DNA from 3 places in the Williamsia sp. DF01-3 genome. Region 1 is predicted to be linked to each of the others. Evidence: riboswitches for the same ligand, from Rfam matches in the RefSeq annotation. Region 1 holds a riboswitch; each other region holds the start of a gene.
The links. A riboswitch is a leader RNA that binds a small molecule or an ion and turns the genes downstream of it on or off. The one in region 1 is predicted to bind thiamine pyrophosphate.
Positions count from the first base shown of each region.

Region 2: linked by a shared signal. The riboswitch ahead of thiO (glycine oxidase ThiO) and the one ahead of MVA47_RS19355 (3-oxoacyl-ACP reductase) in region 1 are both predicted to bind thiamine pyrophosphate.
Region 3: linked by a shared signal. The riboswitch ahead of thiC (phosphomethylpyrimidine synthase ThiC) and the one ahead of MVA47_RS19355 (3-oxoacyl-ACP reductase) in region 1 are both predicted to bind thiamine pyrophosphate.

Region 1 is NZ_JALKFS010000005.1:3,671,439-3,675,357, reverse strand. Features, by position in the region: gene MVA47_RS19365 (polyadenylate-specific 3'-exoribonuclease AS) at 1-361, shown strand, start outside; gene MVA47_RS19360 (class II 3-deoxy-7-phosphoheptulonate synthase) at 371-1,774, shown strand; gene MVA47_RS19355 (3-oxoacyl-ACP reductase) at 1,799-2,608, opposite strand; TPP riboswitch at 2,591-2,684, opposite strand; gene pknB (Stk1 family PASTA domain-containing Ser/Thr kinase) at 2,743-3,919, opposite strand, start outside.
Region 2 is NZ_JALKFS010000005.1:1,138,114-1,142,032, forward strand. Features, by position in the region: gene MVA47_RS07455 (YafY family protein) at 1-907, opposite strand, end outside; gene MVA47_RS07460 (VOC family protein) at 1,012-1,476, shown strand; gene MVA47_RS07465 (2-isopropylmalate synthase) at 1,514-2,002, opposite strand; gene thiE (thiamine phosphate synthase) at 2,132-2,839, opposite strand; TPP riboswitch at 2,906-3,025, shown strand; gene thiO (glycine oxidase ThiO) at 3,016-3,919, shown strand, end outside.
Region 3 is NZ_JALKFS010000005.1:1,145,373-1,149,291, forward strand. Features, by position in the region: gene thiD (bifunctional hydroxymethylpyrimidine kinase/phosphomethylpyrimidine kinase) at 1-637, opposite strand, end outside; gene thiC (phosphomethylpyrimidine synthase ThiC) at 634-2,322, opposite strand; TPP riboswitch at 2,316-2,420, opposite strand; gene MVA47_RS07510 (AMP-binding protein) at 2,451-3,919, opposite strand, start outside.

The DNA of each region.
Region 1 (3,919 bases):
GGTTCTGCCGAAGCTGCCGTCGCCTGCGTCCAAGGCATGGCGTAGCCGCGCGCGCATCCGCGACGACCTGCTGGAGTTCCTGACCGCCGGGGAAGGCCGCATCGAGCTGTGGGCCTGGGTGGGCGCCTACGACCACGTGGTGCTATGCCAATTGTGGGGACCGATGACCGCCCTGCCCCGGTCGATGCCGAGGTACACCCGAGAGCTGCGCCAACACTGGGAATTGAGCGGCCGTCCCGAACTGCCTCCGGCCCCCGACGACGCCCACGACGCGCTCGCCGACGCCCGGCACAACCTGAACAAGTGGCTGGCCATCGAGGCGTTCCGAGGTGAGGGGCAGCTCGATCGCGCGGGGCATTAGGCTGGGCACGTGGTGAACTGGACCGTAGACGTTCCGATTGAAGAACTGCCCGAACTGCCGCCGCTGCCGGGAGACCTGGCAGAGCGATTTGCGCAGGTGCTGGACAAGCCTGCGCTGCAGCAACCGAGCTGGCCTGAGGACAAGGCCCGTGCGATGCGCACGGTGCTCGAGAGTGTCCCCCCGATCTGCCTGCCGAACGAGGTCGAGCGCCTCAAGGCGCAGCTCGCCGAGGTCGCGCTGGGGCGGGCGTTCCTGCTGCAGGGTGGCGACTGCGCCGAGACCTTCGCCGACAACACCGAACCGCACATCAAGGGCAACATCCGCACCCTGCTGCAGATGGCAGTGGTGCTGACCTACGGCGCCAGCATGCCTGTGGTCAAGGTGGCCCGCATCGCGGGGCAGTACGCCAAGCCGCGCTCATCCGACACCGATGCCCTGGGGCTGCCGTCCTACCGCGGCGACATGGTGAACGGCTTCGTCGCGGAACAGTCCGTCCGCGAGCACGACCCGTCTCGACTGGTCCGGGCGTACGCCAATGCCAGTGCTGCGATGAACATGGTGCGAGCGCTCACCGGCGCAGGTCACGCCGACCTCCACCGCGTGCACGACTGGAACCGGGAGTTCGTGCGCACATCGCCGGCCGGTGCGCGTTACGAGGCGCTCGCCTCGGAGATCGATCGTGGGCTGCGTTTCATGGACGCGTGCGGGGTTCGCGACTCGAACCTGGAATCGGCAGACATCTACGCCTCACACGAGGCTCTCGTGCTCGACTACGAGCGTGCGATGCTGCGGCTGGCCGACGACCCGGAAGACCCCGACAGCGGCAAGAAGGTGCTGTACGACCTGTCCGCGCACTTCTTGTGGATCGGCGACCGGACCCGGCAGCTCGACGGAGCGCACATCGCGTTTGCCGAGCTGATCTCCAACCCGATCGGTCTGAAGATCGGCCCGAGCACCACGCCCGAGCTCGCCGCCGAGTACGTCGAGCGACTCGATCCGCACAACGTGCCCGGCCGTCTCACCCTGGTCGCCCGGATGGGCAACGGCAAGGTTCGTGACCTGCTGCCGCCGATCGTCGCGGCGGTCGAGGCCACCGGCCACAAGGTGATCTGGCAGTGCGATCCGATGCACGGCAACACCCACGAGGCGAGCACCGGCTTCAAGACCCGCCACTTCGACCGCGTGGTCGACGAGGTGCAAGGTTTCTTCGAGGTCCATCACGCACTGGGAACCCATCCCGGTGGCGTGCACATCGAACTCACCGGGGAAGACGTCACCGAGTGTCTCGGTGGCGCGCAAGACATCTCGGACATGGACCTGGCCGGACGATACGAGACCGCGTGTGATCCGCGCCTGAACACCCAGCAGTCATTGGAGCTGGCGTTCCTCGTCGCGGAGATGCTCCGGGGGTAACCGGCGGGCGACGTGGTCGGTGATTCAGTCCTTGACGAAGCCGCCGTCGACCACCAGGTTCTGCCCGGTCACGGCCCGTGCCCACGGTGAGGCGAAGAACAGAACAGCGTCGGCGAACTCGGCGGGAGTGGTGACCCGTCGCAGGGGTGTGCTCTGGGCGATGAGATCGAACACCGCCTCGGGGGTGGCGGCGCTGGCGTCGGTGGTCCGCAACAGGCCACCGGACACCATGTTGACGGTGATCGACTCGGGTCCGAGATCGGCCGACAGTGTCCGCGTCAGTGCGAGTAGTGCAGCCTTGGCCGCGGTGTAGTCGTGGTAGGGCACAACCGGGTTCTGGACGAGGTTGGTCCCGATGGTGACGATGCGGCCGAATCCCGCCTCGCGCATCCCGGGCAGAGCTGCCTGTGTGGTGTGCAGGGCGCCGGCAACACTTCCCCTTAGTTGGGCGTCGAACGCCTGCCATTCGATGGCGTCGACGGTCGGCCGTGCATCGCCGTTGAACGAGAAATCGATCAGCGCGTTGTTGATCACGGTGGTGACCGGAGCTCCGAAATGCGCACGGGCGGTTGCGAGCATGTCCAGCACGGCGTTCCGATCGGTGACATCTGCCTGCACGGCCAGGCATCGGCCGGCCCCCAAATCGTCGGCGAGCGCGTCGGCGGCCGCCTGGCTGCGGTGGAAGTTGATGACCACCCGCGCGCCGTGGAGGGCGAACGCCCGGGTGATGGCGGCGCCGAGTCCACGGGCCCCGCCGGTCACCAGGACGATCTGCTCGGACAGTGGCCGGTGATCGGAATCGTTCTCGGGCGCAACTGAATTCACGATGGACATCCCTCCGCCAGCATTACCTGGTCAGGTACAGCGGGTCTGATCTCAGCCGACGTGTTCGGCACCCCGTGTCACCGGCAATCACATCACACCGGGCCGCTCGGGGGAGACCGGGCGTGCGCGCCCGCCGAACAACGTCAGGGGAACGAGGTGATCTGCACCGTGCTGCCCTGCTTCACCCGGGTGCCGCCACCCGGATTCTGCCCAACCACGAGCGACACACTCGAGCGCGTCAGGCCCCGGCTGTCCACGGAGAGGCCGGCCGCCTCGAGCTTGCTCTTCGCGGTCCCGACCGTGTCGCCGGTGACGTTCGGGACATCGACGCCGTCGGATACGAAGATGCGCACGACCGGGTCACGGGGGTCCACCCTCGCCCCGAAGGCGGGGCTGGCGGTGGTGATGGTGCCCGCTTTCGCATCACCATCGGTGGACGTGCCGCCGTCTTGCGCGATCAGCCCCGCGTCTTGCAGGACCCGCCGCGCCTCGTCGGGGGTCTTGCCGGACAGGTCCGGCACCTTGATCGCGTCGGACACCACGAGTGTGACGGTGCTGCCCGGCTCGGCGAGTGTGCCCGCGCCGGGGTCGGTACCGATCACCTTGCCGCCGTCGACATCCGGACTGAATTCCTTGCGGACGGTGCCGGCCTTGAGTTTCGCCGTCTTGAGCAGCGCGGTGGCGTCGTCCTGATCGCGCCCTGCCACATCGGGCACCGAGATCGGCTCAGGGCCTCTGCTGGTGATGATCTGCACTTCGCTGCCGACCGCGACCGTGGTGCCCGAACTGGGACTGAGTGAGACCACCGAGCCCTTCGGGGCGGTGGCGCTGTACTGCTGGCGTGCAACCACGGGCGTAAGAGTGCGGTCGCGCAGACGTTTCTCGACCACGGCCAGCGGATCACCCGAGGAGAGGTCCGGGACTTTGGGCTGTCCCACCGAATACGACAGATCGACGTCCGAGAATCTGCTGACGCGCGTGCCGGGCGCGGGTTCGACGGCCATCACCTGGTCGACGGGCAGCTCGTTGTCGTAGGTCGGCTTGTCCACCACGTCGAGTCCGGCGTCTTCGATCGCCTCGGTCGCTGCCACGCGGTCCATCCCGTTCAGTTCCGGAACGGTGGTGAATCGACCCGACCCGAGCCACCATCCGGCGACGCCGAGCGTCGCGGCGAGCAGCACCACCACGAGCACCCAGATCAGCGCATTGCGGCGCGACTTGCGCCGGCGTTCCTCGAACTCGGCGGCATGCGACAGCAACATGGGCGAGCCGGGCGGCGGGCCCTGGGCGTAGGCGGGTGGGGGCGTCGGCGGTTGAGGC
Region 2 (3,919 bases), 2.5 Mb from region 1:
ACAGTGCGGCCGCCAGCGCCGCCCATGACCACGACCCCGACCGCAGTCGGCACCGCGAGGGTCCGAGTGACTCGACAACCCCATCGTGGGCGAATGGATGCACGTCCTTGGCGTCGGTGTGAAGGATCACGTCACCGATGCACGGCCAGCGGTCGGTGTTGTCGGCCGAACCCTTGAACCGGCTTTCGAGGAACGTGCCCACGTCACCCCCGGGGATTTCGCGACGGACGAACCGTGGTCCCGTCGGTGTCCTCGGAGTCATTCGGTCCGCTCGAAAGACCCGCCAATCATCAGAATCGGGATCCCACCCCATCACGTACCACCGGCCCAGCCGTGACACGAGGTGGTGTGGCTGCACCCTGCGGGTCGGACGCGCCGGCCCGGCGTCCTCACCATCGGTGTCCGTGTCGTCGGCACGGCGGTGGTCGAAACGGAGTTCTTCGCCGCGTCGGATCGCGTCGCCGATGGCGAGCAGCACGTCGGTTCCGGCTGTCGGTGGGTTGTTTCCCGCGAGGGGCGTGAGTTCGACCGCGTCGACTCTCGGCCGCAGACGGCTCGGCAGTACCTGCCTGACGGTGGTCAGTGCCCGAGCCGCAGATTCCCCGATGTCTGCGCCGGTGTTGGGTGCGGCCTGCAACGCGATCGCAATCGCGACGACCTGTTCGTCGTCGAACAGCATCGGGGGAACAATCGCGCCGGCGTCAAGCCGATAGCCGCCGTCGCGTCCCTTGGTGGCGCGGATCTCGTAGCCGAGCTCACGCAGCCGGTCCACATCGCGACGCAGGGTGCGCTCGCTGATGTCGAGGCGGTCGGCCAGGAGCCACCCCGGCCAGTCGCGTGGTGCCTGGAGCAGTGACAGCAGCGACAGCAGTCGGCGCGAGGTACTCGTGGCGGGTGTCAGCGGCATGCCTTCGATTCTGCCGGGATAAGCGGACGAACTCTGACCTATGAGGTGCGCACAGTGGGCACCGGACCGGAAAAACCGGTGTCCGAGCCTTACAAGGAGCAGATATGACCTACAACGCAGTCACCCACCTCAACTTCGACGGTGAGGCCCGGGCGGCCCTCGAGTTCTACCGATCGATCTTCGGCGGCGAGATGACCGTCGCGACCTATGGCGACTTCGGTATGCCAATAGATGCCCCTGGAGCCGATCGGGTTGTCTTCGGCCAGATCGTGGGGCAGTCCGGATTCGGCGTGATGGCCTACGACGCGCCCGCACCGGCCGAGCCGTCGCGCGCGGCCGCGCCCACGCCGGTCACCAGGCGCGAGAACGGGATGACCCTCACGAACTCGCCGTTCTTCGTGTCGGTGCGGGGTGAGAGCGTCGATGAGGTCCGTGCCCTGTGGGACGGGCTCGCCGACGGCGCCGACATCGTCGAAGAGTTCGGCCCCGCCCCATGGGCGCCGGCCTTCGGCATGCTCACCGATCGTTTCGGCGTCACATGGATCATCGACGTGGCAGCGCAGTACTGATCTGGCACGGGCCGTCGCCGATCTACCGGTGACCGACTCAGTAGAGCCGGTTGGCCGCCGCGATCAGGCCACTCAGTGCCGACTCCTGACCGGTGCGGCCGTTCCCCATCGCCCAGGTGCGCCGGTCGTCGCGCTCGCACAGCAGGAAAGTGGCCACGCCGCCGGTGAAGTCGTATTGGTGGAGGCTGACGATCTCGACGCCGGCGCCCAAGCGGTACAACATGTCGGTGAGCGCGCTGATCGGTCCGGTCGCGGTCGCCGAGAGCGATCGGATGACGTCGCCGGTGGCGATGGTCGCCCTACAGTGCAGGAGGTCTTGTGGGGCGGCCGACGCGGTCCAGTTGCCGAGCCGAATCGGTCCGGTCGTGGGCGCGTAGGTGTCGGCGAAAGCTGTCCACGTCATGCCGGCGGCCTCGGCCCGCAGCGGCGATGGCAGTGATCTGCCATAGCGGGAGGCAAAAGGATCGGGCGCGGTGGCCTGCGAATGTGGGGAGATCGGTGTATCTGGTGTGGTGAGAGTGTTCATCGACATGGTCTTCCGGAGAAAAGGATGACCAGCAGGTAGCGCTCACGGCCCGCAACGGGGGGCCGGTCGGATCAGACCCCGCTGCGGTGAACTACGAGAATGCGCTTCATGATTCGCCAACCATAGTCCTCAGGATTTTGTTCTTGCAACCAGTTTGTCCTTCAAACGGCGGGCAGCGTTACAGGGATCATCCGATGCAGTGATCGCGCGTACCACCACGATGCGGTCGGCCCCGGCGTCGAGTACCTCCGCGAGTCGCTGTTCGTCGATGCCGCCGATGGCGAACCACGGCCGCGGCGCTGCCAGTTCGGCGGTGGCACGCACGAGGTCGAGACCCGGTGCGAATCGGCCCGGTTTGGTCGGGGTGGGCCAGCAGGGTCCGGTGCAGAAGTAGTCGACCCCGGGCTGCTCGGCAGCGGACGTCGCCTGCCCGACATCATGTGTCGACCGGCCGATCACCACCTCGTCGCCCACGATGCGGCGAGCCAGATCCACCGGCAGGTCGTCCTGCCCCAGGTGCAGCACATCGGCGCCGCTCAACGCTGCGATGTCCGCTCGATCGTTCACGGCCAGCAGCGCGCCGTGGCGTGCGGTCACCTCGGCGAGCGCACCGAGGAGATCGAGTTCTTGCGCGGCTTCGAGTGGTCCGAACTCGCGTTCACCAGCCGACCCCTTGTCTCGCAACTGGATGACGTCCACGCCGCCGGCCAGTGCGGCGTCCGCGAACTCGACGAGATCGCCGCGTTCGCGCCGGGCGTCGGTGCAGAGGTAGAGCTGGGCGGTGGTCAGGCGATCGCGGGCATTCACGATCGCCGAATCTACCTTCTGCCGAACCATGGGCCGGCCTCCTGGCCGACCCGACGGACTGGCCTTCGGGTCGAACCGACGGAGTAGGCTGTCGGTCAGTACACACACGGGTGCCCGAGGGATGCGTCGGGCTGAGATCTGGGTCGCGAACCTGCCCATGACCGTTACACCTGATCCGGGTAATGCCGGCGAAGGAAGAAGGTGGGATGAAGTCTCTCGCAATCGTCGGTGGCGCCGTCATCGGTCTGGCATGTGCGGTCCGCGCCGCCGAATCAGGCTGGCAGGTAACCGTTTACGACCCGGGTCATCTCGAGCCGCAGCGCGGCGGGGGGCAACTGGTGTCCACCGCGGCATCGCGGGTGGCCGCCGGGATGTTGGGCATCGCGGGGGAGAGCCGCACCGGTGACGACGTCTACCTCGCCTTTGCCGAGCAGGCGATGTCGCGCTGGCCCGAGTTCGTCGACCGGCTGGGCGACGACCAGGTGGTCGCTGCCTCCTCGAGCCTGATGGTGGGCGTCGACAGCGCGGACGTCGGTGAGTTGGCCATGGTCGCAGAATGGCTGACCCGACGCGGGCATCCGATAGAACCGTTGACCGGCAGGGAGATCCGTGCACTCGAGCCCGCGGTGTCGGGGCGGGTTCGCAGCGGCTACCTGGCCGCGCGAGAGATGGCGGTGAACAATCGCCGCCTGCTGGCCGTGCTTGCCGACCGCGCGGCAACCTCGGGAGTACGGATCGAGACCACAACAGTGCACGACCTCGCGGAGGTCTCCGCCGACCAGGTGCTGCTCGCCGCAGGTGTCGGGTCGGCCGCGCTCTGGACCGGGCTCCCGGTCTACCCCTCCAAAGGCGAAGTTCTGCGGCTCGGATCCACGCCCGGCGCACTGCCTCCGCCGAAACACGTTGTGCGCGGCCGGGTCAACGGACGGGCGGTGTACGTGGTGCCTCGGCCCGACGGCGTTGTCGTCGGGGCCACCCAGTACGACAGCGGGTTCGACCGGCGTCCCGTGGCCGGTGGGGTGGCGGACCTGCTCACCGACGCCATCGAGCTCATGCCGTCGTTGCGCGAGTACCACCTCCTCAGCGCCGAGGCGGGACTGCGCCCTGCAA
Region 3 (3,919 bases), 2.5 Mb from region 1:
CCGTACCGTCGAAGAGCAGGTCCGGACTGTTCGGGTCCGACCGCAGATGACCGCCTTTGACCAGGGCCCACTGAGCGCCCAGAGCGTGTAGCGCGCGTGCGGCCTTCTCCTGGGAGACCCGGTCGGCGACGTCGATTCCGGTGATGAGCCGCACCTCGTCCAGATTGGGCGTGATCAGTGTGGCGATCGGGATCAGTTTGCCGCGAAGCGAATCCAGCGCCTCGTCGGCCAGGAGCTGGTCACCGTGCATGGACGCGCAGACCGGGTCGACCACCAGGGGGATGGCCCGTCCGTGGCCCAGATCCAGCTCACCGGCCGCGCCCACCACCGCATCGATGATCTCGCCCGAAGCGAGCATGCCGGTCTTGGCCGCCCCTATCCCGATGTCGGTGATCACCGACCGCATCTGGTCGGCCACCACGGTCGGCGGAATCGGATGGAAACCGCTGACGCCCAGCGAATTCTGAACCGTCACCGCGGCGACGGCAACCGTGGCATGCACTCCGCACAGGGCCATCGTCCGCAGGTCGGCGTTGATGCCTGCGCCGCCGCCGGAGTCGGTGCCGGCGATGGTCATCACTCGAATGGGTGTCTGCCCAAGAGGTACCCGGGGTAGAAGCTGCACGGCGTCGCTCATGGTGTCGAAAGTACGGGACCCACACCGGCCGCGGGCGCTGAACCGGCCTCGGTGAGCGGCAGGTACACGGCCGCACCTTTCTCCACGAACTCGGCCGATTTGGCCGCCATGTCCGCGGCCAGCTTGCGGTCGATGTCGTCCTGGGTCACCAGGTTGTGCTCTTCGGCGTATGCCCGGACATCCGCGGAGATCCGCATCGAGCAGAACTTCGGGCCGCACATCGAACAGAAATGTGCCGTCTTCGCAGGCTCGGCGGGCATCGTCTCGTCGTGGTATTCGACGGCGGTGTCGGGGTCGAGGGCCAGGTTGAACTGGTCGTTCCAGCGGAACTCGAAACGTGCCCGCGAGAGGGCGTCGTCGCGTTCCTGCGCGCGCGGATGAGCCTTGGCCAGATCGGCTGCGTGCGCGGCGATCTTGTAGGTGATCACACCGACCTTCACATCGTCGCGATTGGGAAGTCCCAGATGCTCTTTCGGGGTCACGTAGCAGAGCATCGCAGTACCGGCCTGTGCGATCATCGCCGCGCCGATCGCCGACGTGATGTGGTCGTATGCGGGGGCTATGTCGGTGGCGAGTGGGCCCAGCGTGTAGAACGGCGCCTCCTCGCACAACTCTTCCTCGAGGCGGACGTTCTCGACGATCTTGTGCATGGGGATGTGCCCGGGCCCCTCGATCATCACCTGTACGCCATGCGATTTCGCGATCTTGGTGAGTTCGCCCAGCGTGCGCAGTTCGGCGAACTGGGCGGCGTCGTTGGCGTCGGCGATCGAGCCCGGTCGCAGACCGTCTCCGAGGGAGAACGTGATGTCGTAGCGGGCGAAGATCTCGCACAGCTCTTCGAAATGGGTGTAGAGGAAGGACTCCTCGTGGTGGGCCAGACACCAGGCAGCCATGATGGACCCCCCTCGCGACACGATGCCGGTGACCCGGTTCGCGGCGAGCGGCACGTAGCGCAGCAACACGCCGGCGTGGACCGTCATGTAGTCCACACCCTGTTCGGCCTGCTCGATCACGGTGTCGCGGTAGGCTTCCCACGTCAGCTTGACCGGGTCGCCGTTCACCTTCTCGAGGGCTTGGTAGATCGGCACCGTGCCCACCGGAACCGGCGAGTTGCGCATGATCCACTCGCGGGTGGCGTGGATGTCCTTGCCGGTGGAGAGGTCCATGATGGTGTCAGCACCCCACCGGGTGGCCCAGACCATCTTCTCCACCTCTTCGGCGATCGACGAGCTGACCGCCGAGTTGCCGATGTTCGCGTTGACCTTGACGGTGAACGCCTTGCCGATGATCATCGGCTCGCACTCCGGGTGGCGATGGTTGGCCGGGATGACTGCTCGGCCGATCGCGACCTCGGACCGCACGAACTCCGGATCCATCTGCTCACGTGCGGCGATGAAGCGCATCTCGTCTGTGATCAAACCTGCTCTCGCCCAGGCGAGTTGGGTGCTGGCGCCGTCCACCGGCCCGGGCCGGTTCCAGCTGTCGCGGATCTTGGGCAGACCGACTTCGAGGTCGAACTCGGGATTGTGCTCGGTGTACGGGCCGGAGGTGTCGTACAGGTCGAGGTGTTCACCGTTCGACAGGTGCACCCGCCGCCCGGGTACCCGCAGATGATCGATCTGCTGGTAGGTCTTGGAGCTTCCGCGGATCGGGCCCGTGGTCACAGAATTTACGGCGTCAACCATTTTTTCTCCCTACGCCGGCATTACCCGGTCAGGTTCATCCGGTCGACGGCCGCCTGCCGTCATCTCAGCCCTCGGATCGCGAGAGCCCCCGTGCTTTTCTATTGTCCAAGGGCAGCTTACGCCGCTCGTCAAGTCAGCTGCAGCAGCAATGCGCGTTTGTCGATCTTCCCGACCGCGGTCACCGGCAGACCGGCGACCACCTCGAGCTGGTCGGGCTGCTTGAACGTCGCCAGCCCGCGGTCGGCGAGGAACTGCCGGATGGTCGGGAGATCAGGCGCCGGGCCGTCGGCGACGATGACGGCGCAGATGCGTTCGCCGAGAGAGTCGTCGGGAACCCCGACAACCGCTGCCTGTCGAATGTTGTTGTGGGCGACAAGGTTCTCTTCCACATCGTCGGCCGCGACGTTCTCGCCGCCGCGGACGATGGTGTCCTTGATGCGGCCGGTGACGATGAGATGACCCGAGGCCAGTCTCCGCACACGATCACCGCTGCAGTAGAAGCCGTCGTCGGTGAACGACCGCCGCCCCTGCTCGCCGGCGCGGTAGTAGCCGCGGATGGTGTACGGACCGCGCACCAGCAATTCACCTTCCGTGCCGTCGGGGACTTCATCGCCGTTCTCGTCCACCACCCGCAATTCGTCGTGGTCGCTCATCGGGCGACCCTGGGTGCGGGTGACCGTCTGTTGGTCATCGGTGGACCGGGTGTAACAGATCAGGCCCTCTGCCATCCCGAACACCTGCTGCACCGCGCCGTCGAACGCCGCGTTCGCCGCAATCGCGTCGGATTCGGCGAGCTTGGCCCCGCCCACCTGCAGCAGCCGCAGTGACGAGACGTCGGCGGGTTCCCATTCGGTCGCGGCGGTCCAGACCTGGGCCAACGCGGGTACGAGAGCCACCGCGGTGACCCGGTACTTCTCGATCAGATCGAAGGTGTGGTCAGGAGAGGGGTTGTCGGTGAACACCGCGTGGCCGCCGACGGAGATGATGCCGAGCAACCCTGGGCAGGCCAGCGGGAAGTTGTGCGCGGCGGGAAGCGCCACGAGGTAGGTGTCGGAGGAGGTCCACCCGGCCATCTCGGCGCTGAGTTCGGCGTTGTACCGGTAGTCGTTGTGGGTACGTGGGATCAGTTTGGGCAGACCTGTGGTGCCACCGGACACCAGGAAAAGTGCGGGGCTGTCGGGATCGGGGGTGGGAACAACGTCGAGGCGGCTCGGGTCGCCCTGTGGCGGCGCGGCCTCGGAACCCTTGTCACCGTCGACGAAGACCGCGCGGATGGTGTCGACGCGCCCGCGCAGCTGGTGGGCCAGGTCGCGGTAGTCGTACCCGCCGGCGTGGCCGTGGCAGACATAGGCAACCGCCCCGGCGGTCTGAGTCAGATGGGCGATCTCGTTGATGCGGTGGGCGGGGAGAGTCATCACGGGGACGACACCCGCCCGCAGCAGGCCGAAGAAGTTGACCGCAAAGTCAACCGAGTTCTGGTTCTGCAGCACCACGCGTTCGCCGGGGCGCAACCCGGCCTCGACGAACCCGGCCGCACGCCGGGCCGACGACTCGGCGAGGTCGCGATAGCTCAGCGTGCGGGTGATGTCGGAGACGG